DNA from 2 places in the Chryseobacterium sp. 2VB genome. Region 2 is predicted to be linked to the other one. Evidence: riboswitches for the same ligand, from Rfam matches in the RefSeq annotation. Region 2 holds a riboswitch; the other holds the start of a gene.
What was found. Region 2 has a riboswitch for thiamine pyrophosphate ahead of FFS26_RS08090 (TonB-dependent receptor). Riboswitches for the same ligand answer to the same signal wherever they lie in the genome.
Positions count from the first base shown of each region.

Region 1: another riboswitch for thiamine pyrophosphate. It lies ahead of pnuC (nicotinamide riboside transporter PnuC); the one in region 2 lies ahead of FFS26_RS08090 (TonB-dependent receptor).

Region 1 is NZ_SCNC01000001.1:254,543-257,711, forward strand. It holds gene FFS26_RS01130 (alpha-ketoglutarate-dependent dioxygenase AlkB family protein) at 1-400, shown strand, start outside; gene FFS26_RS01135 (DUF4142 domain-containing protein) at 531-1,142, shown strand; gene FFS26_RS01140 (PA2169 family four-helix-bundle protein) at 1,266-1,727, opposite strand; TPP riboswitch at 1,850-1,958, shown strand; gene pnuC (nicotinamide riboside transporter PnuC) at 1,984-2,580, shown strand; gene FFS26_RS01150 (hypothetical protein) at 2,567-3,169, shown strand, end outside.
Region 2 is NZ_SCNC01000006.1:85,897-89,065, reverse strand. It holds gene FFS26_RS08100 (bifunctional aconitate hydratase 2/2-methylisocitrate dehydratase) at 1-445, opposite strand, end outside; gene FFS26_RS08095 (WG repeat-containing protein) at 733-1,503, shown strand; TPP riboswitch at 1,645-1,736, shown strand; gene FFS26_RS08090 (TonB-dependent receptor) at 1,838-3,169, shown strand, end outside.

The sequences.
Region 1 (3,169 bases), on a different contig from region 2:
AAATGCCTATCCTGCAGACAATGAACTCGATGCCCATCATTGGACACCCGAACTGTTTTCTTTAAAACAAAGAATAGAAGAAACATTTGGGTATCAGTTCAATTCCGTACTGTTGAACCTTTACAGAGATCATAACGATTCTGTTGCCTGGCATCGGGATAAGGAAAGCAGATATGGGAAACGTCCGGTGATTGCATCAGTAAGTCTGGGGCAGACCAGAAATTTTGATTTCAGGAAAAAAGACCATCATCAGAGTAAATACAGCCTGCCTCTTCCTCACGGATCATTATTGATTATGAAAGGAGACCTTCAGGAAAACTGGGAACATCGTATTGCCAAGTCTCTAACCTCTATGAAGGAGCGTATTAATCTTACATTTAGGTTGGTTAGTAAGTCGTAAAATATTTATTCATAATGTTTTATGAGTAGGCTATAAATGTTTTAATCTTTTTTTTGGCAGATAAATTGTTGCATTTATAAACAAAGTCATTGTTTGACTTCATTAATATCACCACTTAAAATTTATTATTATGAAAAATCTTGTAGTAACAATTTTTGCATTGGCTGCTTTAACGGCCTGCAAAAAAAACGAGCCGACAACCACGAGTCAATCTGAGGAAAGTACCACAATGTCTGCCCCTGCAGAATCAGGAATGACGGTAAGCGACTCCACCAAAATGTCAGACACCAAAGATCAGAAAAGTGCTCTCAGCGATCAGGACAAAAAGTTTGCAGATAATGCAGCCATAGGAGGACTGATGGAGGTAATGATGGGAAAACTGGCCGCGACAAACGCTGAAAACTCATTGGTAAAATCTTTGGGATCAATGATGCTAACCGATCATTCCAAAGCGAATGACGAGCTTAAGAATTGGGCATCAGGAATAGGGTATACCTTACCCACAAGTTTGGATGCCGAAAAGCAGAAGATGTATGATGACCTGAAAGCTAAGAAAGGTAAAGACTTTGACAAAAAATATACAGATCTAATGGTCAGTGATCATAAAGAAGATGTGGAAGCCTTCAAAAAAGAGGCATCTGAAGGAACAGAAGCTTCATTAAAATCTTTCGCAGCGAAAACCCTTCCGACACTTGAACATCATTTGCAGGAATCGGAAAAAGCTAAAAATGCAGTCAAATAATATTCAGTTTATATGACCTGCATCATAAATATGAACATAAAGTATTTAATAATTTTGATGTGATTAAATATTATTTTGTTCTTGATTATAGTAAGGCTCCTCTTTTGAAGAGGAGTTTTTTGATTATTCTTTCTTTTTATATTCTTCAATTTTCTTAAACTGTCTGTAAGAATCTTTCAGGATACGAAGCTGTTCAGATACAACCTCACTACTTTTTGGACTGAGATCACCAGTATCCAGAGCATTTTGATAAGCTTCAATAGCTGCTTTTTCGCCAAACACCACATTTTCTAATGTAGATTCAATCAGATTTCCCATGGTAAAAGAATTTTTAATGTCAATCCATGTTCTGTGAACAGCTCCTGCCATGGACGTTGAGTCCTCCGGAGTACCTTGCTTTTCTGTGATGAGGTTGATCAGTTCATTTTTCATGATTTTCGACTGCGAAATCATATGTTCATATTCATCTTTTACATCCGGATACATTTCCCAGACTTTTCCCTCAACTTTTTCAAAGCCTTCCTTCCTGTCGTTGGTAATGTGTAGTAAGTCATTAAGTACCGATATTTCCTGCTGATGATTCATAATATAATTTTTAAAGTGAGCTATAAAATTAAAACTTACCTGACGGACTCTTTATAATCCTGATCATATCTCAAAAATAATAGGCTAAAGTCCTTTCTTTTTTCAACAAAAAGCTGCACCTTTGCCCAACAATGGGGTGCTACAGATAACGGTGGCTGAGATGATACCCAGGAATATACTTCCACACCTGATCCGGATAACGCCGGCGTAGGGATTGCTTATTGATCATCTCATCATTTGATTTCTAATAATTAATATGATGCAGGACATTTTAAAACAAATTACCTTACCGGAATGGTTCGGAGTCTTATTTTCAGTAATCCAGGTTTTACTGGCCCGTAAAAACAATGTCAACAACTATCTTTTCGGAATTGCAGGTATTCTGCTTACACTCTATGTAATGCTAAATTCGAAGTTGTATGCTGAATTTACCTTAAATCTTTATTATCTGATCATGAGTATTTACGGATGGCTGTACTGGAAATTCGGGAAACAAAGATCCGAAATGGAAATCTCTGTTACCTCAACTGCAGAAAAATGGATTACCGGAGGAATTGTTCTGGGAACTTTTATCTTATTCTGGTTCTTCCTGACTCATTTTACCGACTCGGATGTTCCGGTCTGGGATTCTCTGGTGAGCGCCTTTGCCTGGGCCGGAATGTGGCTGATGGCAAGAAGAAAAATTGAAAACTGGGTAATACTGAATGTCAGTAATCTTATTTCAATCCCGCTAATGATTCATAAAGAATTATATCTCTATGCTGTTTTAACGTCGTTTTTATTTTTAGTGGCCATTTCAGGATATATAGAATGGCAGAAAATCATTAAATCCAAAGCTAATGCTGAGTATTAAAGAGATCAGGCAAGAACTTCAGGGCGCCTCTGTAATTTCTGATAAAGTAATGCAGCATATTCATGAGGAAGGACTGCTTAAGATCTGGGTTCCCCAAAAATATGGCGGACTCGGCTACCGTTTTGAAGAGGGGCTTAAAGCCTTATTTGGCTGGGCTGAAACCGATGGAAGTTTCGGCTGGATGCTGACACTCTGTGCCGGTGCCAATTACTTTTCCAGAAATATAAAACCTGAAATTGCTCAATCATTCTTTACACATTCTGAAACCTGCTTTGGAGGAAGCGGAATGGTTGGCGGGACGGCAGAAAAACAGGATGACAGCACGTATCTGATCAACGGTTCATGGAATTTTGCAACAGGAGCACCTCATTTGACTCATTTTACATTGAATGCCAGGGTTATGGAAAATGGTAAGGTTATAACGGATAAAGACGGCAATGAGATCATCCATTCATTCATCGTTCCTAAAGAGGAGGTTCATATTATCCCCAATTGGAGCTCTATGGGAATGAAAGCCAGCGGAACCTATTCTTTTGCCATTAAAAATGTCGTTGTCAGTGAAGATTACAGCTTTGTTTATGATACTTTT
Region 2 (3,169 bases):
CAATTTCGTTACCGCTGTTGAATGCTTCTTTCAAACGGTTCGTATCTGCTTCATAAAGGAAAACCTGAGTTTTAAGAACGTTGGCAGCTTCTTTAGCAATAGCTGCATTGTTGTCTAAAGCAAGGTCCAGCAGAACCTCAATAGAAGGTCCGCCTTTCATATGAGATAATAATTCAAAGGCAAATGCCGGGGAAATTTCTTCTACTACGGATTCACCCAGAATAATTTCTTTTAAAAATTTTGCTTTTACTCCCGCTGCACTCGTAGTTCCGGGTAGTGTGTTATAAATGAAAAATTTAAGAGAGTCCGGTCGGTCAGCATTATCTGAATCTTTAATTTGTGCAATGATTTCGCTTAGTAATTCAGCACCATCAATTGGCTTTGGATGAAGCCCCTGGGTTTTTCTTTCTTCAATCTCTTTGATGTAATCCTTATAAATACTCATAATAGAAGGTCTTTCAAAATTAAAGCTAGGTCAGCTTTTTCTTTACCGGTGTGTATAAATACAATTAATGACATTTTGAGTTCTCGCATTTTGATGCAACATTAACCGAATAAAGTCAGCATAATCCACACTTTTTCAAAAGTTTTTTAAAATTATCAAACATTTCAAAATGTTCCCAAAATTACGAAATTTTACAATTTTATAAGAACGAAATTATTTAGATTCTTTATAAATATGAATTTTATAATATCTATTTTTGGTCGTATTTTTGTAATCAAATGGAGAATATGAAAAATATCCTGAATGTTTTATGTGTTTTTATTTCGATTTTCATTTTCTCGCAGACCAAATCTGTGAAGAAAATTCCTGTGAAAAAAGGAACAAGAACCACGGTTAAAAAAGCAGCTTCAGCCAGCAAACCTAATGCTGATCTGGTAGTGATCAATAAAGATCTTCCTGTTTTGATTCCTAAAAAAAAAGGAGATCAGTTCGGGTATGTCAATCAGAACGGGAAATTTATTATCCAGCCGGAATATCATATTGCCGTATTTTTTTATGAAGACTGTAATCTTCTGAATTCACCCAATGAAAAAGTGAGAAAATTTGGAACAAAAGACTATGCTACGGTGGAGAAAAATATGATTTCTTACCGCATAGATCAGTCTGGTAAGAGAGTCTATCAGTTTAAAGATACCGATTTTGGAAAATGTAAGTTTGAAGAATATAAACAACAGCTATTCCAGGCGTATATCCTCAATGGCTTTTATGGAATCATTGAAAAATCAAAATTTGTAAATGCGGCCGACTACAGACAGTATCAGATCTATCCACAATATCAGTATCTTTTTATTCTTGAGGGTGATGATGTTGCGAATCCGATGATTGTTGCCTCCAATAATGACAAATTCGGAATTATTGATGTTAACAATAAAGTGATTATTCCGTTTGAATATTCCAATATTAAAAGAAATTTCAGCTGGAAACTGGGTAAAATGTTTGAAGTGACAAAAGACGGTTCGAATTACTACTATATCGATGCCAACAACAAAACCTACTAAAGAGTTATAAATGATGAATGATTACTATAAGTTATTCATCGATAACTCTTATTTTTTCATTCTGTTTTTTCTTATCCTGTATCCCAATATCCCGCGCCCCGAAACCCGAATTCCAATTCATATATTTTTTGTAATTTTGCCACTGAAATAAAGGGGTGCTTTAACAGGCTGAGATTATACCCAATGAACCTGGAACAGGTAATGCTGTTTAGGGAATTGAAAATGTACCAATGAAACAGTATAACAATATACCAATTGCTAGACTGTTAAATTAATAAAATTGTTACATTATTGCTCAACCCCTTTTATTCATTAAATGTTAAAGATTTATAGAATGAAAGGATTATTTTTTTTAGGACTTACCGTAGGAGCTGCGGCTTTTATACAGGCTCAGAGTAAAGATTCCCTAAAGGTGAGGGAAATTGAAGCAGTCAACTTTACCAAAAGGCTTCCGGTAGCAAAGGAAATCGTCAATGTACAGAAAGATCTGGACAGTAAGAATCTAGGACAGGATCTTCCTATTCTTTTGAAAAACCAAACTTCCATTATTTCGACGTCAGATGCCGGAAACGGGGTAGGATATACGGGTTTCCGAATTCGTGGTGTTTCGGGAAGTGCCATCAATGTGATGATGAATGGTGTTCCATACAACGACTCTGAAAGCCAGGGAACTTTTTTTGTCAATGTTCCGGATTTGACAAGTTCTGCCTCACAGATTGTCATTCAGAGGGGAGTAGGAACTTCCAATAACGGGGTTTCTGCCTTCGGAGCAAGTATTAACGTACTTTCCAAGGATCCTGAAGAGAAATTTTATTTTAAAACGGATGATAGCTACGGTTCATTTAATACTTACAAATATTCAGCAGAAATAGGTTCCGGGAAATTCTGGAAAAACCGACTTTCCGTGATGGGAAGATATACCCATATTCATTCTGACGGATACATCGACAGAGCTTCATCCAGCTTACATTCTTATAATTTCACTGCTTTATTTGAGGAAGGAAATACGAAATTACGTTTAATGGCTTTTGGCGGAAAAGAGAAAACCTATCAGGCATGGAATGGGATTGATCGTAAAACCTGGGAGACTGATCCCAAATTCAATATTTCAGGGGCCATTTACGATGCCAGTTGGGAGAATATTGTAAGTTTCTATGATAATGAAACGGATAACTACAGACAGAATCATTATCAGTTGCTGTGGGAACAAAAATTCAACGACCGCTGGAATCTGGAAACCACGTTCCACTATACAAAAGGAAAAGGATATTATGAAAACTACAAGCAGGGAGATCCGTTTTCAAGATACAACCTTCCCAATATAACAGAAGGAGGACAAACAATAAAAGCTTCAGACTTTATCAGAAAAAAATGGCTGAACAACGATTTCTACGGAATGGTTTCTACATTGTACGGAAAGTTTGAAAATTTAGATCTGAACTTCGGTGCTGTGGTCAATCAGTATTACGGAAGACACTATGGAAATGTAACAGGAGTATTTTTTCCTCAGATTGATGAAAGTGAATACTACAGAAACCGCTCTGTAAAGAATGAGGTGTCTGGTTTTGCAAAAGCTTTATTAAGATTGAATAATTTTGAATTCTTTGGTGACTTGCAGCTCAGAAAAATAAATTACAACACAAAGATTCTGGCGGCTGGTGATGGT